3 linked regions of the Streptomyces venezuelae genome follow. The protein of the gene in region 1 interacts with the protein of each later gene in a pairwise test. Links are inferred from orthologs where the notes say so. Each region holds a gene or a part of one and is shown on either strand. Other genes may lie near its edges.

The links.
Region 2: the proteins of ndk (region 1) and DEJ51_RS13355 interact in binary tests that used the Escherichia coli proteins (3 or more experiments, as listed by UniProt). The link is inferred for Streptomyces venezuelae from one-to-one orthologs.
Region 3: the proteins of ndk (region 1) and DEJ51_RS04505 interact in binary tests that used the Escherichia coli proteins (3 or more experiments, as listed by UniProt). The link is inferred for Streptomyces venezuelae from one-to-one orthologs.

The regions. Positions count from the first base shown.
Region 1 is NZ_CP029189.1:2,545,201-2,554,413, forward strand. Bases 6,494-9,213 are described here. They hold ndk (nucleoside-diphosphate kinase), read right to left. Parts: upstream 8,199-9,213; coding sequence 7,788-8,198; downstream 6,494-7,787. Other genes in these bases: DEJ51_RS10940 (rod shape-determining protein), read right to left, coding at 6,494-7,491; DEJ51_RS10950 (DUF4233 domain-containing protein), read right to left, coding at 8,263-8,631; folC (bifunctional tetrahydrofolate synthase/dihydrofolate synthase), read right to left, coding at 8,635-9,213. Also shown: DEJ51_RS10915 (CYTH and CHAD domain-containing protein), read right to left, coding at 1-1,216; rod shape-determining protein RodA, read right to left, coding at 1,266-2,465; mrdA (penicillin-binding protein 2), read right to left, coding at 2,474-4,657; rod shape-determining protein MreD, read right to left, coding at 4,671-5,378; rod shape-determining protein MreC, read right to left, coding at 5,391-6,338; more of DEJ51_RS10940, read right to left, coding at 6,472-6,493. UniProt on the Escherichia coli protein: Major role in the synthesis of nucleoside triphosphates other than ATP. The ATP gamma phosphate is transferred to the NDP beta phosphate via a ping-pong mechanism, using a phosphorylated active-site intermediate.
Region 2 is NZ_CP029189.1:3,096,644-3,106,037, forward strand. Bases 2,652-5,552 are described here. They hold DEJ51_RS13355 (5-formyltetrahydrofolate cyclo-ligase), read left to right. Parts: upstream 2,652-3,743; coding sequence 3,744-4,361; downstream 4,362-5,552. Other genes in these bases: glp (gephyrin-like molybdotransferase Glp), read right to left, coding at 2,652-2,741; galU (UTP--glucose-1-phosphate uridylyltransferase GalU), read right to left, coding at 2,746-3,648; DEJ51_RS13360 (penicillin acylase family protein), read right to left, coding at 4,358-5,552. In the rest of the region: DEJ51_RS13330 (GNAT family N-acetyltransferase), read right to left, coding at 1-225; DEJ51_RS13335 (molybdenum cofactor biosynthesis protein B), read right to left, coding at 243-761; cyclic pyranopterin monophosphate synthase MoaC, read right to left, coding at 821-1,300; more of glp, read right to left, coding at 1,374-2,651; more of DEJ51_RS13360, read right to left, coding at 5,553-7,222; DEJ51_RS13365 (potassium/proton antiporter), read left to right, coding at 7,438-8,961; DEJ51_RS13370 (MFS transporter), read left to right, coding at 9,329-9,394. UniProt on the Escherichia coli protein: Involved in the removal of 5-formyltetrahydrofolate.
Region 3 is NZ_CP029189.1:1,012,197-1,021,502, forward strand. The notes cover bases 4,395-7,207. They hold DEJ51_RS04505 (uracil-DNA glycosylase), read right to left. Parts: upstream 6,229-7,207; coding sequence 5,560-6,228; downstream 4,395-5,559. Other genes in these bases: DEJ51_RS04495 (hypothetical protein), read left to right, coding at 4,395-4,822; DEJ51_RS04500 (hypothetical protein), read right to left, coding at 4,886-5,464; DEJ51_RS04510 (ABC transporter substrate-binding protein), read right to left, coding at 6,352-7,207. In the rest of the region: DEJ51_RS04470 (undecaprenyl-diphosphate phosphatase), read left to right, coding at 1-203; DEJ51_RS34380 (hypothetical protein), read left to right, coding at 317-493; DEJ51_RS04475 (nuclear transport factor 2 family protein), read left to right, coding at 563-1,030; lnt (apolipoprotein N-acyltransferase), read left to right, coding at 1,097-2,686; DEJ51_RS04485 (Gfo/Idh/MocA family protein), read right to left, coding at 2,610-3,515; DEJ51_RS04490 (DinB family protein), read left to right, coding at 3,599-4,123; more of DEJ51_RS04495, read left to right, coding at 4,283-4,394; more of DEJ51_RS04510, read right to left, coding at 7,208-7,935; DEJ51_RS04515 (SDR family oxidoreductase), read right to left, coding at 8,088-8,849; 3-oxoacyl-ACP reductase FabG, read right to left, coding at 8,890-9,306. UniProt on the Escherichia coli protein: Excises uracil residues from the DNA which can arise as a result of misincorporation of dUMP residues by DNA polymerase or due to deamination of cytosine.

The sequences.
Region 1 (9,213 bases):
GGGCGTCGTGCAGCGCCAGGTCCCGCTCGTGGCCCTCGTCGAGGGAGAGCGCGGAGCGGACCCGGCCGGCGAGGCGTTCGTAGTCGTGGAGCACCGCCTTCGGCAGGACCTTCTCCGGGGGGTGGCCGGCCGCCTTCTTCAGCGGCGGGGTGTCCAGTACGGCGTCGAGGGAGTCCAGCAGCGCCACGTAGCGCGCGCTGTCGAGGACGGCGAGGGCCCGGCGGCGCGATCCGGAGCGGCGGGCGGTGTTCCACACGCGCAGCCTGCTGCGGACCGGGCCGGTCAGGAGGGTGCGGGGCAGTTCGCCGAGGTGGCTCTGGATCCGCTCCAGCAGGACCTCCTGGTCGCGGTCGACGCCGAGCTCGCCGGCGAGCCAGCGCAGCTCCTCGCCGATCGGGTCGGTGGCCGTCCGGTCGATCACCTTGCGGTACGTCTTGAAGGCGCTGCGGATCCGGCGGCTCGCGACGCGCATCTGGTGGACGGAGTCCGGCAGGGCGCGCCGCACGGCGGGGTCCTGGGCGACGAGAGCGTCGCGCTGTTCGCGCAGGTACGCGAGCACGTGTGCGCCCGTCGTTCCTTCGGGGCCGCCGCCTTCGGGCCGGGCCGGGGGCTCGGCGTCGGTCTCGGCGAGGGCCCGGGCGAGCTTCGAGGGGGCGTCGGAGACCCGGAGCCCGGCCTTGCGGAAGGTCTTCTCGACGGCGTCGAGCAGTTCGGGGTCGACGCCGTCGGCGAGTTCCACCTCGACCTCGGTCCAGGCGGCGGTGGTGTCGCCGCGCTCGGCGAGGACCTCGTCGGTGCTGAGTTCCGCGAGCAGGGCTCCGGTGGCGTCGAGCAGGTGGCTGACGCGGCGCGAGGAGACGAGTCGGACCTGCGGCCGGAGTCCGGCGCCGCGGACGCGGGAGCGGACGAGGGCGGCGAGCGGGGGCGGGACCGTGTCGCTGAGCGCGGCCCCGATCTCGTCGCGTACTCCCGGGGAGACGGGCAGTTTGAGGTGCCAGCCCTCGTCCGCGCCGCCCGTTCTGCGCCGCAGGGTGAGACCGTCGGCGGCGAGCCGCTGGTCGGGGGTGTCGTAGTAGACGGCGTCGAGGTCGACGGTGCCCTGGTCGGAGACGGCCGCGATGGCGGCCGTTCCCGTCAGGTCCGGCACTCCTCGCCGGGCAGCTTTGGCCTTGGAGAACTCGAATTTCCGCTCGATTTCACGCTTTGTGTCCGCCATAGACCGAACTTAGTCCTGAACGGATCACATCGGCAGGGTGAACGGCGGATCAGGCCGACAATGGCCGTTGCACCTTGATCGACTGCAGGAGGCCGATCGCCACCCACACGGCGAACATCGACGATCCTCCGTACGAGACGAACGGCAGCGGGAGGCCGGCCACCGGCATGATCCCGAGGGTCATCCCGATGTTCTCGAAGGACTGGAACGCGAACCAGGCGATGATCCCGGCGCACACGATCGTGCCGTACAGCTCGGTGGTATCCCGGGCGATCATGCAGGACCGCCACAGGATGACGCCGAGCAGGAGCAGGATCAGCCCGGCTCCGATGAAGCCCAGCTCCTCCCCCGCCACCGTGAAGACGAAGTCGGTCTGCTGCTCGGGCACGAACTGGCCGGTGGTCTGCGAGCCCTTGAACAGCCCGGAGCCGGTCAGGCCGCCGGAGCCGATCGCGATGCGCGCCTGGTTGGTGTTGTAGCCGACGCCCGCCGGGTCGAGCTCGGGGTTGGCGAAGGCCGCGAAGCGGTTGATCTGGTACTCGTCGAGGACGCCCAGCTGCCATATCAGGACGGCGCCGCTCGCGCCGGCGCCGAGCAGGCCGATCACCCAGCGGTTGGAGGCGCCGGAGGCCAGCAGCACCCCGAGCACGATCACGATCATGACCATCACGGAGCCGAGGTCGGGCATCAGCATGACGATGCCCATCGGCGCGGCCGCCAGGCAGAGCGCCTTGACGACCGTGCGGTGGTCCGGGTGGGCGAGATCTCCCGCGTCCACCCGGGTGGCCAGCAGCATGGCCATCACCAGGATGATCGTGATCTTCACGAACTCGGACGGCTGGAGGGAGAATCCGCCGCCGATCACGATCCACGCGTGGGCGCCGTTGATGGTGGCGCCGAGCGGGGTCAGCACGGCGAGGATCAGCACGAGGGAGAGCCCGTAGAGGACGGGCACGGCGCCGCGCAGGGTGCGGTGGCCGAGCCAGATCGTGCCGATCATCAGCACGAGGCCGATGCCGGTGTTCAGCGCGTGCCGGGCCAGGAAGTAGTACGGGTCCCCTTGGTTCAGGGTGGTCCGGTTCCGGGTCGCCGACCACACCAGCAGGGCGCCGATGAAGGAGAGGGCGAGCGCGGAGAGGAGTATCGGCCAGTCGAGCCGGCGCACCACCGAGTCGCGGGCGGTGAGCTTGGCCATCGTCCCGCGCTCGGGCGCGTACCGGGAGACGGAGAACTTGTTGGCGGTCTGCATGTCTTCCCTTAGTCCTGGCGTGCCGCTGGCGGTGCGGGCGGCCCTGCGAGCACGGCCGGCTCCAGATCCTCCGGGGAGGACGGCACGTACGGCCGGATCTCCGGGGAGGTGATGGTGCCGTCGGGCCCGATCCGGGGCAGCTTCGCCTCGGGGCCGGGCAGCAGGGCCGGCCTCTTCGGGTCCGGCTTGCCGTCCATGGTCAGACCGTAGATGGCGTTGTAGAGCTTGCGCACGGCGGGGCCGGAAGCTCCGGAACCGGTGCCACCCTGGGAGATCGTCATGACGATCGTGAAGTCCTTGGTGTAGGTCGCCAGCCAGGACGTGGTCTGCTTGCCGTAGACCTGGGCGGTGCCGGTCTTGGCGTGCATCGGGATCTTGTCCATGGGCCAGCCGCCGAACCGCCAGGCGGCGGTGCCGCCCGGCTCGACGACCGAGCGCAGGCCCTTGTCGAGGTCGCCGATGGTCTTGGCGTCGATCGGCAGCCTGCCGTGCGACTGGGGCTTGATCATCTCGATGTGCTTGCCGTCGGGGCTGATCACGGCCTTGCCGACCGTGGGGTTGTAGAGGGTGCCCCCGTTGCTGATGGCGGAGTAGGCGGTGGCCATCTGGATGGGGGTGACGAGGACGTCGCCCTGGCCGATGGCGAAGTTGATGCTGTCGTAGGCCTTGAGCTGGTTGCCTTCGAGGCAGCTCTCGTAGGCGATCTGCTCGACGTAGGTGCCGCCCCGCTTGCCCTGCTTGCACCAGGCGTCCTTGTTGGCCTTCCAGAAGTTCTGCTTCCACTTCCGGTCGGGGATGCGTCCGGTGACCTCGTTCGGCAGGTCGATGCCGGTTTCGGAGCCGAGTCCGAACTCCCGGGCGGTCCGGTAGAACCAGTCGTGGGCGTCCTTCTTGGGGCTGAGTCCGCCGTCGCGCTGCCACTCCTTGTGGCCCAGGGCGTAGAAGACGGTGTTGCAGGAGAACTTCAGGGCGTCCCCGAGGGTGATGGGGCCGTGTCCCTGGGACTCGAAGTTCGCGAAGCTGCGGCCGCCGAGGCTGTAGGAGCTGCTGCAGTTGTACTTGTCGTCGAACTTGTAGCCGGCCCGTACGGCGGCGCTCGCGGAGACCACCTTGAAGATGGAGCCCGCGGGGGCCATGCCCTGGATTCCCCGGTTGAGCAGCGGGTAGTTGGAGCTCTTGCTGGTGAGTCGGGCGTAGTCCTTGCCGGAGATGCCGCCGACCCAGGTGTTGGGGTCGTAGTCGGGCTGGGAGGCCATGGCGACGATGCGGCCGGTCTTGGCCTCCATGACGACGACGGCGCCCGAGTCGGCCTCGTACTTGCGGCCGGTGATGTTGTCGGTCTCGTTGCGGACGACCTTCATCGCGTCCTGGAGCTCGTACTCGGCGACGGCCTGGACCCGGGCGTCGATGCTGGTGACGAGAGTGGCTCCGGCCACGCCGGGGTCGGACTTGGTCTGGCCCATGACCCTGCCGAGGTTGTCGACCTCGTACGAGGTGACCTCCGCCTTGCCGCGCAGCTGCCGGTCGTAGGTGCGTTCGATGCCGGAGCGCCCGACCTGGTCGGACCGCAGGTGCGGCGAGTCGGAGTCCTTGGCCTTCTGGATCTCCTCGTCGGTGACCGGCGAGAGGTAGCCGAGCACCTGTGCGGTACGGGCTCCGCCGGGGGCCGGGTAGCGGCGGACCGCGGTGGGCTCGGCGGTGATGCCGGGGAAGTCCTCCGGGCGTTCGCGCAGCTGCAGCGCCTGCTGGGTGGTGGCTTCGAGGGTGACGGGGATCGGCTGGTACGGAGAGCCGTTCCAGCAGGGCGCGGGGGTCTGGGAGTCGCAGAGCCGGACCTTGTCCATGACCTCCTTGGGGGTCATGTCCAGGACGTCGGCGAGGCGGCTCATGACGCCCTTGCCCTTGTCCTTCATCTTCATCAGCGCGGTGCGGCTGGCGGAGACGACGAGGCGGGTCTCGTTGTCGGCGAGCGGGACCCCGCGGGCGTCGAGGATCGAGCCGCGCACGGCGGGCTGGACGACCCGCTGGACGTGGTTGCTCTTCGCCTCGTGGTAGTACTCGTCGCCGTTGCGGATCTGGAGGTACCAGAGCCGTCCGCCGAGGGTGAGCAGCATCGAGAGGACGAGCACCTGGATCATGACGAGCCTGATCTGTACCCGGGAGGTTCGGCCGGTCTCCGGAACATTGGTCACGACTGCTCCTCCCTCACAGCTTTTTGACGCTCTTCACACCCTTGACCGCCTTGACCCCCTTTATACGGACGGCTTTGTTGGCCCGCGAGCGGGCGGTCTTCAGGCGCAGGCCGCCGCGCTGGCTGCCGATGCGCAGGCCGGTACCGCCGGCCAGCCAGCCGGCGGAGACGTCGGCGGCCTTGTTCGCGGGGCCGCCGCCGGCCTCGACGGCCATCGGGTCGTTCTCGGCGCGCCGGGCCAGCGCCATGATGAACGGCACGGTGAACGGCGCGAGCAGCAGGTCGTAGAGGGTCGCGGTGAACAGCAGCCCGGTCAGACCCACGTGGCGGGCGGCGGTGTCGCCGACGAGGGCGCCCACACCGGCGTAGAGCAGGGTGGAGCCGATCGCGGCGGCGACGACGGTGAGCATCGGGCCCCAGGCGGACCGGAAGCGGCCGCCGTCGGGACGGGTGAGCCCGGCGACGTAGCCGATGACGCACAGGACGAGCGCGTACCGTCCGGCGGCGTGGTCGGCGGGCGGGGCCAGGTCGGCGAGGAGGCCGGCGGCGAAGCCGATGAGCGCGCCGCTGACGTGCCCGTACACGAGCGCCAGCGAGACGACCGTGAGGAGCAGCAGGTCGGGCACCGCGCCGGGCAGTTGGAGCCGGCCCAGGACGGTGACCTGGATGACGAGGGCGACCACGACGAGGGTGGCCGAGAGCAGGATCCGGTTGAAGCGCATGCTGGTCTGCTCCTAGTCGTCGGCCGGTTTGGCGGGCACGCCGGCGGATCCTGACGGGGTGACCGTGACGGTGACCGTCGGGGTGGGCTTGGGGGCCTCGGGCTTGGGCGGCAGGACCGCGTCGCGGGGGTCCTCGCGCGGCGGCATCACGACGACGCCGACGATGTCCAGGCGCGAGAAGCCGACGAACGGACGCACCCAGACGGTGCGGGTCAGGTCGCCGCGCGAGGGGTCGACCTTGACCACCTCGCCGATCGGCACGCCGGGCACGAAGGGCTTGTTGCCGCGCGAGCCGAAGGTGACGAGCCGGTCGCCGGGGCTGACCTTGGCCTTGCCGTTGAGCATCTGGACGGACAGGGCGCGGTCGCCCTGGCCGGTGGCGAAGCCCAGTTCACCGGTCTTCTCCAGCCGGGTGCCGACGGTGAAGTCGGGGTCGTTGGCGAGGACGACGGTGGCGGTGTCGGGTCCGACGGTGCTGACCCGGCCGACGAGTCCGTCCCCGTTGAGGACGGTCATGTCGCGTTCGATGCCGTCCTTGCTGCCGGCGTCGATGGTGACGGTCCAGGAGAAGCCCTGGGCCGCTCCTATGGCGATGACCTCGGCGCCCTTGATGCCGTACTGGCCGGCGCCGGCCCGCTTGAGCATCTCGTCGAGCTCGTGGATGCGGCTGCGGGTCTGGTCCTCGCTGCCCAGCTTGGCCTTCAGCGCCGCGTTCTCGCGCTCCAGCGTGGCGATGCGGTTGTGGCGCTCGCCGGAGTCCCGTACCGCCCCTATGGCGTTGGCGACCGGGTCCACCGCGGTCGCCACACCTTCCTCGACCGGGCCGAAGACCGCTGCGGCGGCCTGCCGGGCACCGTCGACCGGCGACTCCTCGCCTGCCCTGATGTCCACCGTGATCAACGCGAACGCGATGGCGATCAGAAGCACCAGGAGCAGCCGGCTTTCTCGTGTGTCCCTCACGTGCGGCGGCCGTGCCTTCCTCGTCGGATTTCTCTTTTGCCTGTATATCAACGATCCGCCGCACGGGCCCGGTAGCACCCGTACGGCGGATCCTTGTGTTCCGCATGGCCCCTCCGGCAGGGAGGGGCATCTGTCAGCGACGGGGCTGGGCGTCCAGGACCTGCTGGAGGGCCTCGAACTCCTCGACGCACTTGCCGGAGCCGAGGGCGACGGAGTCGAGGGGGTCCTCCGCGATGTGGATCGGCATGCCGGTCTCCCGGCGCAGCCGCTCGTCGAGGCCGCGCAGCAGGGCGCCGCCACCGGTCAGGACGATGCCGCGGTCCATGATGTCGCCGGAGAGCTCCGGCGGGCACTTGTCGAGCGTGGTCTTGACCGCGTCGACGATGGCGTTGACCGGTTCCTCGATGGCCTTGCGCACCTCGGCGGCCGAGATGACGACCGTCTTGGGCAGGCCGGAGACCAGGTCGCGACCGCGGATCTCGGTGTGCTCGTCCTTGTCGAGGTCGTAGGCCGACCCGATGGTGATCTTGATCTGCTCGGCCGTGCGCTCACCGAGGAGGAGCGAGTACTCCTTCTTGATGTGCTGGATGATCGCGTTGTCGAGCTCGTCGCCGGCCACCCGGATGGACTGTGCCGTGACGATTCCGCCGAGGGAGATGACGGCGACCTCGGTGGTGCCGCCGCCGATGTCCACGACCATGTTGCCGGTGGCCTCGTGGACGGGCAGGCCCGAGCCGATGGCGGCGGCCATGGGCTCTTCGATGATGTGCACCTGGCGGGCGCCGGCCTGCGTGGACGCCTCGATGACGGCGCGTCGCTCCACTCCCGTGATGCCGGAGGGAACGCAGACCACCACGCGCGGCCGGGCCAGGTAGCGGCGCTTGTGGATCTTGAGGATGAAGTACCGGAGCATGCGCTCGGTGATCTCGAAGTCGGCGATCACGCCGTCCTTGAGGGGCCGTACGGCGACGATGTTGCCGGGCGTGCGCCCGATCATCTTCTTCGCTTCCGAGCCGACCGCCAGGATGCCACCGGTGTTCGTGTTGATGGCGACCACGGACGGCTCGTTCAGGACGATCCCCCGGCCCCTCACGTACACCAGCGTGTTGGCGGTCCCGAGGTCGATCGCCATGTCACGGCCGATGAACGACATTTTGTTCCCCTTGTTCCCCATGAGGAGCGTCTGGCCTTCCAGTTGATAGCGGCTGCTGTCAGGTCGGCGAGGTGGGTGTGTGGGTGGAGGCCCCATCGTAGTGCCGCGAGTACGAAGACCGCGCGACGGGACTCCGGCAATCCCGCCGGAACGGATACCCGCCCCCTCAGTGGTGACGACATGTCCTGCCCAGGCGTTCCCGCTCCTGCCCGGAAATACCGGGGGGCGACCGAAATTACTTCGGTCGCCCCAGGTCGTGAGCGCTATTCGGCTGATGTTCCGTCAGGGAAGAGTGCTCAGAGCGCCGGGAAGAACAGCTTCATCTCACGCTCGGCGGACTCCTCCGAGTCCGAGGCGTGGATCAGGTTCTCACGCGTGATCGTGCCGAAATCACCCCGGATGGAGCCCGGCGCCGCGGCGATCGGGTCAGTGGGGCCGGCCAGCTGGCGGACACCCTCGATCACCCGCTCGCCTTCGACCACCAGGGCGACGATCGGGCCGCTGGACATGAAGCCCATGAGGGGCTCGTAGAACGGGCGCCCCACGTGCTCTGCATAGTGCTGCTCCAGGATGCTCCTGTCGAGCGTACGCAGCTCCAGCGCGGGGATGGTCCAGCCGGCCTTCCGCTCGATGCGGCCGATGATCTCGCCGACCAGACCACGACGGACAGCGTCGGGCTTGAGCAGGACGAGGGTGCGCTGGGTCATGTTGCGGCTCCTTGCGGCAAACGGGTGCGGTAGGGCGAATCTACAGGGCCGGTCCGGGGACCCGTCACGCAGCGTCAGGCGCCCCGGGTGCCCCCGGTGCCTCCTGCGCGGCCGCCCAGCGCGCCTTGATCGTGTCGATCTTGCGGCCGTAGTGGACGGAGCACCACCACAGGCCGGCGAACACCGCGCCGAGGAAGAACATCGTCGGGACGACGAACCCGCTCAGGACCAGGCCGATCTGCAGCGCCCAGCCCAGCTGGACCGCCCCGGGACGCGACAGCATCCCGCACAGCAGGACCGACAGCAGCATGGTGACCCCGCACACCGTCCAGACCGCGGCCTGGGTCAGATCGGGGTCCTTCATCGCCACCAGCCCCGCGAAGCCGATCACGAAGAACTCGCCGATCAGCGTGCTCGCACACAGCGTGCGCATCCCTCAGCCCCTCTTCAGCAGCAGGCGGGCCTCGCCCACCGTGATCACGGAACCGGTCACCAGGACCCCGGCCCCACCGTATTCGGCCTCTTCCTCCGCCAGGGTGATCGCCGCCTCCAGGGCGTCGTCCAGCCGCGGCTCCACCTGCACCCGGTCGGTGCCGAACACCTCGACCGCGACGGCGGCCAGCTCGTCGGCGCCCATCGAGCGGTGGCTGGAGTTCTCCGTCACCACCACCTCCGCGAAGATCGGCTCGAAGGCCTCCAGCACCCCGCGGACGTCCTTGCCCTCGCTCGCGGCCACGACCCCGATCAGCCGGCTGAAGCCGAAGGACTCGGTGACCGCCTCCGCGGTGGCCGCCGCGCCCGCCGGGTTGTGCGCCGCGTCCAGGACCACCGTCGGGCTGCGCCGCACGACCTCCATACGGCCCGGCGAGGACACCGAGGCGAAGGCCTTGCGCACGGTGTCCACGTCCAGGACGCGGGCGTGCTCCTGTCCGATCCCGAAGAAGGCCTCGACGGCGGCCAGGGCGACCGCCGCGTTGTGCGCCATGTGGGCGCCGTACAGCGGCAGGAAGATGCC
Region 2 (9,394 bases), 550 kb from region 1 along the record:
GATGACGAAGGGCAGCATCCGGCCCGCGTTCGCCTCCGCCCGCAGATGGCGGACCATCTGGCGGTACGTGGGCCGCTGGACCACCGGCCCCCACGGCGCGGGCGGCGGGATCGTGGCCTCCCACGGCCGGAGCCAGTCACGGTTGCGCCGGTTGAGCTCGCGCCAGGCCTTCTGGTCCCGCATCCTTATCGGCCTGAGGGTCACGTCTGCGTCCGACAGGACCACCGGCCAGGTCGGGCCGTTCAGCTCGGGCTCCCGGAGGGTGCCGCCGGTCTGGGGTGGTCGCCGCCCCGCATCTGGTCCACCGCGTGCGGCAGGACGCGGGCCAGGACGGCGAGGCCGTCGCGCACCCCGCCCGTCGATCCGGGGAGGTTGACGACGAGGGTGCGCCCGGCCACGCCCGCCAGGCCCCGGGACAGGGCCGCGGTCGGCACCTTCGCGAGGCCTTCGGCGCGGATGGCCTGCGGGATGCCGGGGATCTCGTAGTCCAGCACCCGCGCGGTGGCGTCCGGGGTGCGGTCGGTCGGCGAGATCCCGGTCCCGCCGGTGGTCAGGATGACGTCGTAACCGGCGGCCACGCCCTCGCGCAGCGCCTGCTCCACGGGATCGCCGTCCGGGACGACCCGCGGGCCGTCCACCGTGAACCCGAGCTCCTCCAGGGCCGCGGCCAGCAGCGGTCCGCCCTTGTCCGCGTACACGCCCTGCGAGGCCCGGTTCGAGGCCGTGACGACCAGTGCCCGGCCCAGCGGCCGCGGGGTCATTACCGGCTCGGCGGGGGCGTGGTGACCGTGGCTGTGGACCTCGCCGCCGCGCTCGGCGTTCACGAGCGCGCCCAGTCGCCGGACTTGCCGCCGGTCTTCTCCTCCACCCGGACGTCCGTGATGACCGCGCCCTTGTCGACCGCCTTCACCATGTCGATCACGGTGAGGCCGGCGACCGCGACCGCGGTCAGGGCCTCCATCTCGACGCCCGTACGGTCGGTCGTCTTCACGGTGGCGAGGATCTCGACCGCGTCGTCGGCGACCCGCAGGTCCACCTTCACGCCGGAGACGGCCAGCGGGTGGCACAGCGGGATCAGGTCGGGGGTCTTCTTCGCCCCCATGATCCCGGCGATGCGCGCGGTCGCGAGGGCGTCGCCCTTGGGGACGCCCTCGCCGCGCAGCAGCTCGACCACCCGCGGGGCGACGAGGACGCGTCCGCTGGCCCGTGCCGTCCGGGTGGTGACGTCCTTCCCGGACACGTCCACCATCCGGGCCGCGCCGGCCTCGTCGATGTGGGTGAGCCTGCTTTCGGTACTCATTGCTGCGCCGCTCCGCTCTGGGCTCCCGGGGAGCCTGTGTGGTGCGACACACGCTACCCGCACCGGCCCGGCTTCAGCCGAGCAGGACCACTTCCAGCTCGGTCCCCGGCTCCACCGAGGTGACGTCCTCCGGTACGACCATCAGGGAGTCGGCGTGCGCCAGCGCGGCGATCAGATGGGAGCCCGATCCGCCGACCGGGGCGACCGTGCCGCTCTCGGCGTCGTACTTGCCGCGCAGGAACTGGCGGCGGCCGGCCGGGGAGCCGAGTGCCTTGTCGGCGCTCAGCACCGCGCGCACGCTCGGCCGCCGGACCTCGGACTCCGGCAGCCCCATGAGGGTGCGGATCGCGGGTCGCACGAACAGCTCGAAGGAGACGTACGAGGACACCGGGTTGCCGGGCAGGGCCAGCAGCGGGGTGTGGTCCGGGCCGATGGTGCCGAAGCCCTGCGGCTTGCCGGGCTGCATGGCGAGCTTGCGGAAGTCCATCCGGCTGCCGTCGACGTCCTCGTCATCGCCCTCACCCGCGCCGGACTGCCCGACCGAGGACAGCGCCTCCTTGACGACGTCGTACGCGCCGACGCTGACCCCGCCCGTGGTGACCAGCAGGTCGGCGCGGATCAGCTGGTCCTCGATGGTGGCGCGCAGGGTGTCGGCGTCGTCCGCGACGGCGCCGACCCGGTAGGCGATGGCGCCGGCGTCCCGGGCGGCCGCGGCCAGCGCGAAGCTGTTGGAGTCGTAGATGGTGCCCGCCGTGAGCGCCTCGCCGGGCTGGACCAGCTCGCTGCCGGTGGACAGGACCACCACGCGGGGGCGCGGCCGCACCCGTACGGTGCCGCGCCCGATGGCGGCCAGCAGGGCGATCTGCGGCGGCCCGAGGACGGTGCCGGCCGCGAGGGCCAGGTCGCCGGCCTGTACGTCGCTGCCGCGGGAGCGGACGTGCGCCCGCGCCTCGGCGGCGCGGTGCACCCGTACCTCGCCGCCCGCGTGTTCCGGGGCGGCGCTGGCCGGGGTCATCCCGGCGGCCGCGCCGCCGCCCGTGCCGCCGTCGGTCCACTCGACCGGTACGACGGCTTCCGCGCCGGGCGGCAGCGGGGCGCCGGTCATGATCCGGGCAGTCTCGCCGGGGCCCACGGTGGGCAGCTCACCGCTGCCCGCCGCGACGTCCCCGACGACCGTCAGCACCGCGGGGAACTCCTCGCTCGCACCCTGGACGTCGGCCGTCCGGACGGCGTAGCCGTCCATGGAGCTGTTGTCGAAGGGCGGGAGGGCGACGGGCACGGTCACGTCCTCGACCAGGACACAGCCCTGGGCGTCCAGCAGTTGGAGCTCGATGGGCTCCAACGGCCGGACGGCCGAGAGGACGTCCGCGAGGTGCTCGTCCACGGACCACAGACGGTGGCCGCCCGCCAAGCGTGGATGCTGCGGTGCGGAACTGCTCAAGGTGCTACATCTCCTCCGTGACGTAACGGTGAAGCCAGGTGCGGAACTCGGGGCCCAGGTCCTCGCGCTCGCACGCGAGGCGGACGATGGCCCGCAGGTAGTCGCCGCGGTCCCCGGTGTCGTAGCGACGGCCCCGGAAGACCACGCCGTGCACCGGACCGCCGACGCTCTCGTCGGCGGCCAGCTTCTGCAGGGCGTCGGTGAGCTGGATCTCCCCACCGCGGCCCGGCTCGGTCTCCCGCAGTATGTCGAAGATCGCGGGGTTGAGGACGTAACGTCCGATGACCGCGTAGTTGCTGGGGGCGTCCTGGGGGTCCGGCTTCTCGACGAGGCCGGTGATGCGGACCACGTCCTCCTCGTCCGTGGCCTCGACGGCGGCGCAGCCGTAGAGGTGGACGTTGGCCGGGTCGACCTCCATGAGCGCGATGACGGTGCCGCCGGTGCGGGCGTAGATGTCGGCCATCTGGCGCAGCAGCGGGTCGCGCGGGTCGATGAGGTCGTCGCCGAGCAGGACGGCGAAGGGCTCGCGGCCGACGTGCGGCTCGGCGCACAGCACCGCGTGGCCCAGGCCTCGCGGGTCGCCCTGGCGGACGTAGTGCATGGTGGCCAGGTCGCTGGACTCCTGGACCTTCTTCAGGCGGTCGTCGTCGCCCTTGGCGATGAGGGCCGACTCCAGCTCGTAGTTCCGGTCGAAGTGGTCTTCCAGAGCACGCTTGTTACGCCCAGTGATCATGAGAACGTCATCGAGACCGGCCCCGACGGCCTCCTCGACCACGTACTGGATGGCCGGCTTGTCCACAACCGGGAGCATTTCCTTCGGGGTCGCCTTGGTCGCCGGAAGGAAGCGGGTACCGAGGCCAGCGGCCGGAATCACGGCCTTCTTGATCACGGGGTGCAACATAGTCATGCCCCGAACGATAGTGGGCTTCCGTCGAACACCCGACGAGATCCCATCATGTAGATACAGGTATGCCCCGATTCGGAAGGATATTTGATTTCCTCGTGGCACAGAACCCGCCCACCGCCTCGGCCAAGGCCGAACTGCGCCGAGAACTGCTCGCCGCGCGCCGCTCCTTGTCGCCCGAGAACCGCCGTGCGGCGGCCGCCGCACTCGCCGTCCGCTCCCTCGAACTGCCCGAACTGGCCGGTGCCCGCACGGTGGCCGCGTACGTCTCGGTCGGCACCGAACCCGGCACCCGGGACCTCCTCGACGCCCTGCGCGCGGCCGGCAAGCGGGTGCTGCTCCCCCTGCTGCTGCCCGACGACAACCTCGACTGGGCGGCGTACGAGGGCCCGGCCTCCCTCTCCGAGGCCGCCCACCCGGGCAAGATGCGGCTGCTGGAGCCGACCGGCCCCGCGCTCGGACCGGACGCGGTCACCGGGGCCGACGTCGTGCTGCTGCCCGGGCTCGCGGTGGACGGCCGCGGTATGCGCCTCGGCCGCGGCGGGGGCTCGTACGACCGGGTGCTGCAGCGGCTGGAGCGCGCCGGGGCACATCCGGCGCTGGTCGTCCTCCTCTACGACGACGAGGTGGTCGCGCGGGTCCCGGAGGAACCGCACGACCACCCCGTTCAGGCGGTGGCCACCCCGTCAGGGGTGCGCCGTTTCAGCCGTCCCTAGGAACCCTCGGGCTTGAGGGTCAGGGTGTCGACCGTGGCCTTCTCGACGGCGTCCTTGCCGAAGGGCCACTCCAGCAGCTCGCCCTTGGCCCACATCGTCGTCTGGTCCGTGTAGTGCGCGTTGTAGGCGTGCCCCGAGGCGCCCGTGAGGTTGATCCAGCGCGACTTGTCCAGCTCGTTGAGGTTGACGACCATCCGCATCGACGGCACCCACGTGACCTCGTACCCGCTGGAGGCGTTCCAGCCGGTCGCGTTGACCGTGGCCTCGCCGCCGCCCAGGTTCCACGGGCCACGGTTGAGGAGCCACTGCAGGAAGCCGGGGCCCTCCTTGCCGATCGTCTGGTTCTTCAGCGTCAGCTGGTGCAGACGGCCCCAGCTCCAGGTGGACTGGTCCTTGCCGAGCTTGGCGGTCAGCTCCCAGCGGGCGTCGGCCATGGCCCGCGCGAACAGCTCGTCGCGGGTGGTGGTGGCCGGCTTGTTGAGGCCCTTGGCGGGCACGCTCCACCACGGCGACTTCTCGTCCTTGACCAGGCGGCGGACCACCTCGAACCAGCGGTCGCCGCCGTCGGGCTGCGCCGAGGCGGAGTCACGGGTGCCGCATTCGCGGACCGTCTTGGCGAGGTCGTCGGCCGGGCCGGTGCCGTTGCCGAGGACGTTCATGCAGCTGCCCTCGATCCGCAGCTCCTTGGGCATCTTCTCGCCGAAGGACAGCTTGAGGATGTTGCGCCAGACCGCGTTGAAGTAGGCCGCGGCCGCCGAGTCGGGCTCCTGCGTGTAGTTCCAACCGTCCAGCAGCTTCTGCGCGGCACGCACCCCCGGGTCCGAGACCTCTATCTTCGCCAGCATCGGGGTCAGCAGCGCGGCGATCTCGCTGCTGTTGTCCATCTGCATGGTGCGCATGTCGTCGGTCGAGATCCGGCCGCCGTCCTTGATCTTCGCCTCGATGAGGTCGTTGATCCGCTGGCTGCGGGCGCCGTAGCCCCAGTCGGTGGTCAGCACGTACGGGTACTTGCCCGCGCCGGTGCCGCTCTCCACGACGGCCTGGTTGGCGGTCACGATGTAGCCGCGCGCGGGGTTCTGGTCCCAGGGCATCTCGTTCTGCGGGATGTAGCCGGCGTTGCCGTCCTTGGCGCCCTTCCAGGCGTACTTGGAGTCCCAGCCCGGGGCGGGCATCCGGCCGTCACCCTGGCCGCGCACCGGGATGCGGCCCGGGGCCTGGTAGCCGATGTTGCCGCTGGCGCCCTTGTTGTCGGCGTAGATCAGGTTCTGGGACGGGACCTCGAAGTCGGCGGCCGCCTTGCGGAAGTCCTCGAACGTCTTGGCCCGGTCGAGCTTGAAGACCGCGTCCATGGACTTGCCGGGGTCCAGCGCCGTCCAGCGCAGGGCGACGGCGTACCCGTCACCGCGGTCGGGCGCGGAGCTGGCGACGGGGGCGCGGGTGCCGACCGTACCGAGCTCCTCGCTGCGGTCGGAGACGAGCGGACCGTTGTTGGTGGTCCGGACGGTGATCTTCTTGCTGGCGCCGCCCGCGACCTTGATGACCTCTTCGCGGGTGTCGAAGGGCAGCACCTTGTTGTCGTAGACGTAGCCCTCGGGCTTGACCTGCTCCAGGTAGAGGTCGGTGACGTCGGCACCGAGGTTGGTCATGCCCCAGGCGATGTCGGCGTTGTGGCCGATGACCACGCCGGGCATGCCGGAGAAGGTGTAGCCGGCCACGTCGTACTGGCACTGGGCCGAGACGGTGCGGCAGTGCAGGCCCATCTGGTACCAGACCGAGGGCAGCTGCGGAGACAGGTGCGGGTCGTTCGCGAGCAGCGGCTTGCCGGTGGTCGTGTACTTGCCGGAGACGACCCAGGAGTTCGAGCCGATGCCGCTGCCGTTGGGACCGAGGATCGCGGGGATCTCGTCCAGGGTGTCGGCGAGGGAGGTGAGCTGGGTGCGCAGACCGACGGCCGCGCCCTGGCCGGTGACGTTGTCGGCCAGGCCGGTGGCGGTGCCGGCGGGGGTCACGGTCTGGGTCCCGACGGCGTTGCCGTTGCCGGAGCCGCTGCCCGAGCCGGAGCCCGAGCCGGTGCCGGAGCCGCTGCCGGCGGCGCCGCCCTGCGGGGTGTACTTCCCGCCGTCGACCTTGCCGCCCTCGACGATCGCCTTGTTCCGGTCGAAGGGGTACGGCGGGTAGAGCTCGTCGATCTGCGCCTGCGACAGCTTGGTCGCCATCAGCGCGCGGTCGATCTCGTCCTGCATGTTGCCGCGCAGGTCCCACGCCATCGCCTTGAGCCAGGCCACCGAGTCCACCGGCGACCACTGCTCGGGCTGGTAGTCGTCGCTCAGCTTGAGCGCGGCGTGCTCGACCGAGAGGTCCTTGCCGGACTTCCCCTTCAGGTACGCGTTGACCCCGTCGGAGTAGGCCTGGAGATACTTCTTGGTCTCCGGCGACAGCTTGGTGTCGAACTCGGCCTGCGCGACCTGGCGCCAGCCCAGCGTGCGCAGGAAGGCGTCGGTCTCGACCTGGCCGGAGCCGAACATCTCGGAGAGGCGGCCGGACGTCATGTGACGTCGTACGTCCATCTCCCAGAACCGGTCCTGCGCGTGCACGAAGCCCTGCGCGCGGAAGAGGTCGTCGTCGTTGTCCGCGTAGAGCTGGGGAATGCCGTGGGCGTCGCGCTTGACGTCGACGGTCCCGGTCAGGCCCGGCACCTTGAGGGAGCCGGTCGTCTGGGGGAAGGAGGCGCGCACGCCGTCCACGCTCCAGTACGCCCCGTAGCCGAGGCCCGCGAAGAGCGCCAGGACCAGGACGAGCACGATCAGACGGGCGCGTCGTCCCTTCTTCTTGACGGGAGGAGCGGTTTCGTTGGCGGGCATCGCTGTCCTTAGAGGGGCAGGGTGGTCCTGGGAGTACTGGGAGCAACCATAGGCGCAGGACCGACTTCGTTGATCCGCCAGGGGTGGAGCTGGCGAGGACAGGGGGGAACAGGCGTTTCACAATGTGGTTATCGCGTAAAGGGCGCGTCAAAGATTAGGTAAGGTAACGAACTACTTGCCGAACTTGTCGCCGGGAGGATCGATCCGCCGGGCGCATTGAGGAGGGCCGCCCGCTGACTGTCCACACGCTCAATGAGCTCTTGCTGGTCTGCTCGCTCGTGCTGCTCGTCGCCGTGGCGGCGGTACGCATCTCCTCACGCAGCGGCCTCCCCAGCCTGCTCATCTACCTCGGCATAGGCATCGCGATAGGACAGGACGGCATCGGCAACGTCGTATTCGACAACGCCGAGCTGACCCAGGTCATCGGTTATGCCGCACTCGTCGTGATCCTCGCCGAGGGTGGTCTGGGCACCAAGTGGAAAGAGATCAAACCGGCCCTGCCCGCGGCGGTCATGCTGTCACTGGTGGGCGTCGCGGTCAGCGTGGGCGTGACGGCTGCGGGAGCGCACTACCTGGTCGGACTGGAATGGCGCCAGGCCCTGCTGATCGGCGCGGTCGTCTCCTCGACCGACGCCGCGGCCGTCTTCTCGGTGCTGCGCAAGGTCCCGCTGCCCGCCCGGATCACCGGCGTGCTGGAGGCCGAGTCCGGTTTCAACGACGCACCCGTCGTCATCCTGGTGGTGGCCTTCTCGACCGTCGGTCCGGCGGACGAGTGGTACGTCCTGATCGGCAAGATCGCCCTGGAGCTGGCGATCGGCGTCGCGATCGGCCTGGCCGTGGGCTTCCTGGGCGCGTACGGGCTGCGGCACGTGGCCCTGCCCGCCTCCGGCCTCTACCCGATCGCCGTGATGGCCATCGCCATCGTGGCGTACGCCGCCGGCGCCATCGCGCACGGCTCCGGCTTCCTCGCGGTGTACCTGGCGGCGATGGTGCTCGGCAACGCCAAGCTTCCGCACTGGCCGGCCACCCGGGGCTTCGCCGACGGGCTCGGCTGGATCGCCCAGATCGGCATGTTCGTGCTGCTGGGCCTGCTGGTCACCCCGCACGAGCTGGTCCGCGACTTCTGGCCGGCCGTGGTCATCGGGCTGGTGCTGACGATGGTGGCACGCCCCCTGGAGGTCTTCATCAGCCTGCTGCCCTTCCGGATCTCCTGGCAGGAGCAGGTGCTGATGTCGTGGGCCGGGCTGCGCGGAGCCGTGCCCATCATCCTGGCGACCATCCCGATGGTGTCCGGGATCGAGGGCAGCGACCGGGTCTTCAACATCGTCTTCGTGCTGGTCGTCGTCTACACCCTGGTGCAGGGCCCGACCCTGCCCTGGCTCGCGCGCAAGCTGAACCTCGGGAACGGGGACGAGGGCGCCCTCGACCTCGGGATCGAGTCGGCACCCCTGGAGAAGCTGCGCGGACACCTGCTGTCCTTCGCCATCCCGCCGGCCTCGCGGATGCACGGCGTGGAGGTGAGCGAGCTGCGGCTGCCGCCGGGGGCCTCGGTCACGCTGGTGGTCCGGGACGCGAAGAGCTTCGTACCGGCGCCGTCGACCGTGCTGCGGCGCGGGGACGAGCTGCTGGTGGTGGCCACGGACCCGGTCCGGGACGCGGCGGAGGCGCGGCTGCGCGCGGTGGCCAGGGGTGGCAAGCTCGCGGGGTGGCTGGGTACGGGCGGACCCGCGCCGCGTTAGAGCGACGTTCTAATTCAGCCAATTTCGCCGAGGTATGTCCACTTCTGTCTGCTTTTCCGGGCTCTTTACATGCGAAGCAGCCGTTAATCCCAGGTGAAGACACCCCTTGTCGTCGAATTCACAAGGCGTGGTAGTGGCTTTCCCTGTACGATGAAGGCACACCAGATCGAACCAACTCTGCCTGACGCAGAGCTGGCGCGACCGCAAAGCGGCCGTGGCACCACCCCGTAGTGGGCGCCCAGGTATCACTCGGTTCTGCGCAAGAGGACAGCTCTCGGGGCTCCCACATGTACGGGTGCGGTCGCTCACAAGGCGAAGCACCGTCCGCAGACGGGGACGCTCTACCAGGCAGCGGAAAGGCAAGGCCGTGACATCCGCGGTCACGACCGACACGTCCGCCCGCCCCGGCTACGGGCAGCTGCTTCGCACTCCC
Region 3 (9,306 bases), 1.5 Mb from region 1 along the record:
GTCACATCTCCTGGGGTCCGACGATCTTCGCGACGGCGATCGCCTTCTTCGTGGGCTACGCCGTGATCGCCTGGTTCATGAAGTTCATCTCGACCAAGAGCTTCATGCCCTTCGTGATCTACCGGATCCTCCTCGGCATCCTGCTGTTCGTGCTGATCGGCACGGACGTGCTGAGCCCGCACGCGGGCGAGTCCGGCTCCTGACGGGGTCCGCACCACCTCTTCGCGTGAACCGCAGGCCGTTCGGGAACGTTCCCGGGCGGCCTGCGCGTCGTTGTGCCTGAAGAGACCGGAAGGCAAGCAACAGGGGGTGTCCCATGGGTCGAGTGGTGCTGGAGCGGTTTCCTGCCGGAAGTCCGCGGGGAAGCTGGCCCGCCGAGGAGTATGCGGCGCAGCGGATGCGCGAGGGCGTGCAGGCGGAGGTGGTCATGGACCTGGACAGCGACGCGTTCCTCGTCGTGGTCCGGCAACGGGAGTCCCGTTCCGGTCACTGACGGCCCGCGGGAAGATCCGGTGGGCGCACGGCCCTTGGCCTCGCGCCCGCGCAGCCCCACACTGACCCGATGACTCAGCGTGTGGACCTCGCGACGGTGATGGACAGGCTGGCGATCGACGACGTGGTCTCGGGCTACGCGGTGGCCGTCGACGACGGTGACTGGGCCGCGTACCGGGCCCTGTTCACGGCCTCCGGAAGGGTCGACTACCGCTCGGCCGGCGGGATCGAGGGCTCGGTGGCGGAGGTCGCGGACTGGCTGGCGGAGACGATGACGCTCTTCCCCGTCCGCCAGCACCTGATCGTGAACCGGGTGATCCGGCTGGAGGACCTGGGCGGCTCTCCCGGGGACAGCGCCGAGGTGCGGGCGGACTTCCTCAATCCGATGCGGCTGGCGGGGCCGGACTCCGACGCCTCGGTCACCTCCCCGAACCTCGTCGCCGCCGGGCGCTACGGCTTCGCGCTGGCCCGTACCCACGACGGCTGGCGGCTCACCCGGGTCACCGTGCACGAAAAATGGCGGCACATGTCCGCGTGAGCCGGGGCGGACCCGCTCGACTCGCCGGAAGGCCGGGCACTGCCACACTGGAAGCGGAGGCACGCCATGATCACGATGCGCACGCGGTGGTGGTCCCCCCGATGGCGTGCGCCCGCCGCCGTGGCCGCCGGGGCGCTGCCCGCCCTCGCCTTCCCGGCCCCCGCGCTCTGGTGGTTCGCCTACGCCGCCCTCGTGCCCTGGATGCTGCTGCTGAGGTCGTCCCCGACGGGGCGGCGGGCCGCGGTGGAGGGCTGGCTGGGCGGTGCGGGGTTCATCCTGGCCGTCCACCACTGGCTGCTCCCCAGCCTGCACGTGTTCCTGATACCGGTGGCGGCGCTGCTCGGGCTGCTGTGGATCCCCTGGGCCCTGCTGGTGCGGGCGCTCCTCGGCGGGACCCCGTCGGCGGGCAGGGCCTGCTGCGCGCTCGTCCTCGTGCCGGCGGGGTGGCTGCTGTCCGAGCTGGCCCGGTCCTGGCAGGGGCTGGGCGGGCCGTGGGGGCTGCTGGGCGCGAGCCAGTGGCAGGTGGCGCCCGCACTGCGGCTGGCGTCGGTGGGCGGGGTGTGGCTGGTGAGCCTGCTGGTGGTGGCGGTGAACTGTGCGCTGGTGCTGCTGGTCGCGGTGCCGGGAGCGCGGATCCCCGCGGTGGCCGGGATGACCGGCTGCGCGGTGCTGACGGGGGCGGTGTGGGTGTGGGCGGCCCGGCCCGAGGAATCGGGCCGGCTGCGGGTGGCCGTCGTACAGCCCGGGCCGGTGCCGGACGGCCCGGACAGCGCGGAGCGGCGGTTCGACGCCGGTGAGCGGCTGACGCGGCCGCTGGCGGGGCAGCGGGTCGATCTGGTGGTGTGGGGCGAGAGCAGCGTGGGCGCGGACCTGACGGCCCGCCCGGACCTGGGCCGGCGGCTGGCCGCGCTGTCGGCGGAGGTCGGGGCCCCGCTGCTGGTGAACGTGGACGCGCGCCGGGCGGACCGTCCCGGGATCTACAAGAGCGCGGTCCTCGTGGGCCCCCAGGGCCCCACCGGCGACCGGTACGACAAGATGCGGCTCGTCCCGTTCGGTGAGTACGTGCCGGCCCGTGCGCTGTTCGGCTGGGCCACCTCGGTCGGCAAGGCGGCGGGTGAGGACCGGGTGCGCGGCGCCACCCCGGTGGTCATGGACCTGCCCGGACGGCCGGAGGGGCCCGGCGCCGTCCGCCTCGGCCCGCTGGTGTGCTTCGAGTCGGCCTTCCCGGACATGAGCCGGCGCCTCACCCGGGACGGGGCCTCCCTGCTCGTCGCCCAGTCGGCGACCTCCTCGTTCCAGGAGAGCTGGGCCCCCGCCCAGCACGCCTCGCTGGCGGCGCTGCGGGCGGCCGAGAACGGCCGCCCGGTGGTCCACGCCACCCTCACGGGCATCAGCGTCGTGAACGGCCCCTCCGGCGCGCGGGTGGGCGCCGCCCTGCCCACCTCCGCGAGCACGGCGGCCGTGTACGAGGTCCCGCTCGCCCACGGCACGACCCTCTACGTCCGCTTCGGGGACTGGCCGGTGGCCGCCGCCCTCGCCGCGCTGGCGGCGTACTGCACGGTGGCCGGCAGCCGTTCGCTCAGGAGGCCTGCTCCAGAGCCGAGCCCACCACCCGCTCGCACAGCTCGTGGGTTCGCAGGGCGTCGCGGGCGCTGAGCGTGGTGCCCGCCGCGACCGCCTCCAGGAAGTGGTCGACGACCTGCTCGATGCCGCGCTGGCGGGCGACGGAGACCCAGTCCCCGCGGCGCCGCACGGTCGGCTGGCCCTTGTGGTCGATGACCTCGGCGAGGTTGACGACCTGCCGTTTGGTGTCGCGGCCGGACACCTCCAGGATCTCCTCGGTGGAGCCGGAGAGCCGGTTCATGATGCCGAGGGCGGTGAAGCCGTCACCGGACAGCTGGAGCACCACCTGGTGCATCAGCCCCTCGCGCACCACCGCCCGGACGTCGAAGTGCTCGGCCTCGCCGGGCAGCAGGAACCGCAGGGTGTCGACGACGTGGATGAAGTCGTCCAGCACCAGCGTGCGCGGGTCCTCGGGCAGCCCGACCCGGTTCTTCTGCATGACGATCAGCTCGCGGGCGTGGTCGGCGCACTGCGCGTAGGCGGGCGCGAAGCGGCGGTTGAAGCCGACGGCCAGGGAGACCCCGAGCTGCTCGGCCCGTTCCACGAGCTGCCGCGAGTGGGCGAGTTCGTAGGCGAGCGGCTTGTCCACGTACGTGGGCACGCCCGCCTCCAGCAGCCGGGTGACGATCTCGGGGTGGGCCACGGTGGCGGCGTGCACGAAGGCCGCGTCGAGCCCCTCGGCGAGCAGCGAGCCGAGATCGGCGTGCCGGCGCGCGGCCGGCACGTGGTGGGTGTCGCCGACCCGCTCCAGGACGTCGGGGTTTCGGGTCTGCAGGTGCAGCTCGATGCCCGGGCGGGTGGTGAGGACGGGCAGGTACGCCTTCTGCGCGATGTCGCCGAGTCCGATGCAGCCGACCTTCACCGGGGCCTCCAGGTTCGTTCCTTGTGGGATTCCCGCAGCATAATCCCTGGTGGCGGGGGCGCTGTTCGCCCAGAATGAGCCCCATGACGACCAGTTCCGGATCACATCGCGACGAACCCGCCACCACCGCCGACGAGCGGGAGATGCTCGACGGCTGGCTCGACTACCACCGTGCCACCCTCATGTGGAAGTGCGAGGGACTGGGGGACGAGGAACTGCGCAGGACTCCGCTCGCCCCCTCCGAATTGAGCCTCCTCGGCCTCGTACGGCACATGGCGGAGGTGGAACGGTACTGGTTCCGGGAGGTCATGCTGGGTGAGGACCTGCCTGAGATGTACATCACGGAGCAGGACCGGGACGGCGACTTCCACCTCACCGAGGCGGCCACCTGGGCCGAGACCGAGCCGGTGTGGCGGGCGGAGGTCGAGCTGGCGCGCCGGGCCGCTGCGGGCCGCCCGCTGGACCTGGTGTCGAAGGCCGAGAACCACCGCCGCGGCGAGGTGTTCAGCCTGCGCTGGGTGTACACCCACATGATCGAGGAGTACGCGCGCCACAACGGCCACGCCGATCTGCTGCGGGAGCACATAGACGGCGCCACCGGCGAGTAGGCCGTCCGTCCCGGGGCCGTTCCTTCCCGGGGCCGTTCCTTCCCGGGGCGGTCCGAACCGTCCCGGGGCCCTGTCCGGCGGGTGCCTCCGTCACCCGTGCGGGGTGAATATCGGCTCCGGGTTTTCGCACCGGGGTCCTCGCACAGCAGAGTTGCGCGGGTGCATCCAACCCGAACCACGACAACGCTGCTGCTCGGAGTCGCCTGCGCCGTCTCGGCGGTGTCCGGCTGCGTGAGCGTGAGCCCCGGACCCGTACGGCCCGCGGCGGCCCCCGCCGCCGGGGTACCGCCCCGGCACGAGCCGCGCGGCGGGCCCGGGACCGCTCCCGTGGCCGTCCGGGCCCCCGCCCTGGAGGCGCTGGAGGCGGCCCCGGCCGCCCCGGAGCGGCCCGCGGCCCCGGCGGGCCCGGCACCCGCCCAGCGGTCCGCACAGCGGCCCGTACCGGGCGGCTCCGGCGCTCCCCTGCGGGAGGCTCCGCCGGTCCCGGACATCCCGGAACCCCGGCGGGCCGCCGAGCCCGTCTCCGGGCACCCGGGGGGCCGTCCACGGCGCCCCCGGTCCGATGCCGAGGCGGAGCGTGAGCTGGTCCGGAAGCTGCCGGTGCGGCCGGCCGACGTGTGCGCGCTGGGCCGCAGGCACGGCCACTGGCATCCCGACAGCCCGGAGGCCCGGATCTGCTCGGGCGTCCACGGGGACTGACCGACCCCGGGGTCACCGCACGGGACACCGCGGGCTCGGCCGGCACGATCCGGACGGGACGGTCTAGGGGGACTGCTCGGGGAACGGCCCGGGCCCAGGTCCCGGGCCGGTTCCCGGCTCCGCGGCCAGGCGTCGCTCCAGCCGGGCGATGGCGGCCCGTACGCCGTTCCCGTACCCGTCGTCGGACAGTGCCCCGGTGGCCGCGCGGGCCCGGGCCAGGTGGACCCGGGCCGCCTCCGGCCGCTGCAGTTTCACGTAGTCGGCGGCCAGGTTCAGGTGCAGCGACGGGTAGAACACGCGCATCGCCGGATGCGGCTCCCACCGTACGGGCCGCCCGTCCCGGGTCGGCCCGGTCCCGGGACCGTCGTCCGGGAGCCCGCCCGGCGGGTCCCCCGGTACGTCGGCGGCGGCGGTCAGGGCCCGCAGGTCCCAGGCCAGCTCGTCGGCCGGATCGTCCTGGGCGTCGGCCATGTAGTGGGCCAGGGTGCACCTGTGGAGGGAGTCGCCCTCCTCGCCGATCTCGGACCAGATCTCCCCGAGCCGGTTGCGGGCCTCCTCGCGGTCCCCGGCGTGCAGCAGGATGACGGCCTGGCCGATCCTGGTCATGACGGCGTCCTCCGACGCCTCCTGCTGCTCCGTCACGGCGGCCTCCGGCTTGCTCTGCCAGACCTGCTCCGGTCTGATCATCTAGAAGCTAGCCGGAGGTACCGGCAATGGCGCCGAGGCGCGGGGGGACGTCAGCCGAGGTCCGGGATCCGCCAGTCGATCGGCTCATGGCCCTGGGCGGCGATGGCCTCGTTGATCTGCGTGAAGGGCCGGGATCCGAAGAACTTCTTGGCGGACAGCGGGGAGGGGTGGGCGCCCTTGACGACCACGTGCCGCTCCTCGTCGATCAGCGGGAGCTTCTTCTGGGCGTAGGCGCCCCACAGGACGAAGACGGCCGGGTCGGGCCGCTCGGACACCGCGCGGATCACGGCGTCGGTGAACTTCTCCCAGCCCTTGCCCTTGTGCGAGTTGGGCTCGGCCTCCCGGACGGTGAGCACCGCGTTGAGCAGCAGGACGCCCTGCTCGGCCCACGGCATCAGGTACCCGTTGTCCGGGACCGGCAGGTCGAGCTCCTCCTTCATCTCCTTGTAGATGTTGCGCAGCGAGGGCGGGGTCTTGACCCCGGGCTGCACGGAGAAGCAGAGGCCGTGGCCCTGGCCGGCGCCGTGGTACGGGTCCTGGCCGAGGACGAGGACCTTCACCTTGTCGAAGGGGGTGGCCTCCAGGGCAGCGAAGACCTGCTCTCGGGGCGGGTAGACCGGCCCGTTCGCCCGTTCCTTCTCGACGAACTCGGTGAGCTCTTTGAAGTAGGGCTGGTCCAGCTCCCCGCCGAGGACGGGGAGCCAGGACTCGGGCAGCATCTGGGTCACGGCGACAACCTCCGGTACAAGTTCGTGCAACTGCTCGTGCAACTGCTCCAGAACCTACCGGGGCCCACTGACAACGCGTCGGCCGCCCGGGGCGGCCGACGCACCACGGCGGTGCTACCAGCTGGTCTTGCGGTAGAACTCCCACATCTGCATGACGGTCTGCGGGTCCAGCGCGCGCTCGGCGCCCGCGATGTCCTCACGGGCCGCGACGTACAGCTTGCCCTGCCACAGGGGCAGCAGCCGGACGTCGTCCGCGAAGATCTTCTGGGCCTGCTCGAACTCCTGGACGCCGGCCGAGCGGTCGCCCTCGCGGCGGGTCTTGGGCAGCAGGTCGTTCAGGATCTCGGCGGGCTCGTACGGGGTGCCGACCGCGTTCTCCTTGCCGACGAACGGCGCGATGAAGTTGTCCGGGTCCGGGAAGTCGGGGAACCAGCCGCGGCCGAAGATCGGGTACTCGCCGGTCTTGTAGCCGGTCTGGAAGGTCTTCCACGGCTGGCTGCGCAGCGTGATCCGGAACAGCTGGCTCTCGTCCAGCTGCCGCTTCAGCTCGGTGAACTCGTCGGCGGTCGAGGAGCCGTAGCGGTCGGTGGTGTACCAGAAGGTCAGGTCCACCGGCTGGGTGATCCCGGCGTCCCTGAGGATCTTCTTGGCCTTGGCGACGTCCGCGGCGCCGTACTTGTCGTAGAAGGGCGTCTTGTGGCCGACGACCCCCTTGGGGACCATCGAGTACAGCGGCTCGGCGGTGCCCTGGTAGACCTTGGAGACGAGCGCGCCGCGGTCGACGATCTGGGCGATGGCCTGGCGGACCGGGAGCTTGGCGACCTGGGGGTCCTTCGGGTTGAAGACCAGGTACCGGATCTCGGCGCCGACGTTCTCGACGACCTGGACGCCCAGGGCGTGCGACGCGGGGGTCTGCAGGTCGGTGATCTCCGGGGCCGACAGGCCTCGGTAGGTGGCGTCGATCTCCTTCGCCTTCAGCGCCGCGATCATCTTCGGCGAATCGGCGAAGTAGCGGATGGTCACCGCCTTGTTCTTGCGGTTGGCGAAACCGGTGTAGTTCGTGTTCCCGGTGAGCACCGCCTCTGCGCCGTCCTTGTACGAGTCGAGCACGTACGGGCCCGAACCGGTGACCTTGTCGCCCTCGCGGATCTTGTCGGCCGGGTAGTCCTTGGGCGCGACGATCGAGGCGGCGGGCGAGCCGAGGACGTACGGGAAGGTGGCGTCCGAGCTGTTCAGGTGGAAGACGACCGTCAGCGCGTCCGGCGTCTCGATCTTGTCGAGGGTGCCGAAGAGGCCCTTGGGGCCGACGTTCGAGCCGATGGTCTTGATCCGGTCGAGGGAGTGCTTGACCGCCTTGGCGTCGAGCGGCTCGCCGTTGGAGAACTTCAGGCCCTTGCGCAGGGTGCACCGGTAGGCCTGGCTCGCCGCGTCGGTGAACTCGCAGCTCTGCGCCGCGTCGGGCTGGGGCTTGCTGGAGCCCGTCGGGAAGGCCAGCAGGGTCTGGTAGACGTTCCGGTACAGCTCCCAGGAACCGTCCCACGCGGCTGCGGGATCGAGGGTGGTCGGTGCGCTCGTGGTACCGACGACGATCCTCTTCATCTCGTCGCCGTCGTCCTCCGACAGCAGGCCGCATCCGGCGAGCAGGGATATGGACGCAAGGGCCGCAGTGATCTGCAGGCATCTGGTCCGGTTGAACACGTGCACGCTCCTCGATCAGCCAGGGGTGCGGCAGACCCTACCGCAGTGCCTCACGAATCCAATGGGTTGGTTTCGTGAGGCACTTGACCGGTTCCGTGCGCATTCGGTACGCATTTACCTCTCTTTCGGAGGCAAATCCGTCCGATTATCGGTTAGTGCACCCCGGCATTGAGGAACATCCCACCGTCGACGACGAGAGTTTGCCCGGTGATCCATTCCGCTTGTGCAGATGTGAGGAAGGCCGCCGCCCCGCCGATGTCCTCCGGCAGCCCGAGCCGGCCGAGCGGATAGGCCGCCGCGGCCTCCTGCTCCCGGCCCTCGTAGAGCGCCTGCGCGAACTTCGTCTTGACCACCGCGGGGGCGATCGCGTTGACCCGGACCCCGGGTGCCATCTCGTGCGCGAGCTGGAGGGTGAGGTTGACCATGGCGGCCTTGCTCATCCCGTACGCGCCGATGAAGGGCGAGGCGGAGACCCCGGCGATGGAAGCGATGTTCACGATCGCACCGCCGTTGTCCTTCTGCCAGGCGTGCCAGGTCCGCTGGGCGAAGCCGAGCGCGGAGATCACGTTGGTCTCGAAGACCTTCCGCGCGACCCCGAGGTCCAGGTCCGCGATCGGGCCGAAGACGGGATTGGTGCCCGCGTTGTTCACCAGGAAGTCGACGCGGCCGAAGGCCTCCATGGTGCGCTCGACGGCGACGGCCTGGTGGGCCTCGTCGTGCGCCTTGCCCGCGACACCGATCACCCGGTCCGCGCCGAGCCGCTCGACGGCCTCCTTGAGGGCCTCCTCGTTGCGGCCCGTGATGCAGAGCCGGTCGCCGCGGGCGACCAGCGCCTCGGCGACGCCGTATCCGATGCCCCGGCTCGCTCCGGTGATCAGCGCGACCTTGCCGCTGTCGATACCGCTGTACGTCATGTCGTTCGCCCTGTCTCTCGTGCTGTCTCTCGTGGAACCGTCAGCTGAGCGGGCCGCCGGCCACGTACATGACCTGGCCCGAGACGAAGCCCGCGGCCTCCCCCGTGAAGAAGGCGATGGCGTTGGCGATGTCGTCCGGGCGGCCGACGCGCTGGACCGGGATCTGGGTGGCGGCGGCGGCCTGGAACTCCTCGAAGCCCATGCCGACGCGGGCGGCCGTCTGGGCGGTCATCTCGGTGACGATGAAGCCGGGGGCGACGGCGTTGGCGGTGACGCCGAACTTGCCGAGCTCGATGGCCAGGGTCTTGGTGAAGCCCTGCAGGCCGGCCTTGGCGGCGGAGTAGTTGACCTGGCCGCGGTTGCCGAGCGCCGAGCTGCTGGAGAGGTTCACGATGCGGCCGAACTTGGCGTCCACCATGTACTTCTGACAGGCCTTCGACATCAGGAAGGCCCCGCG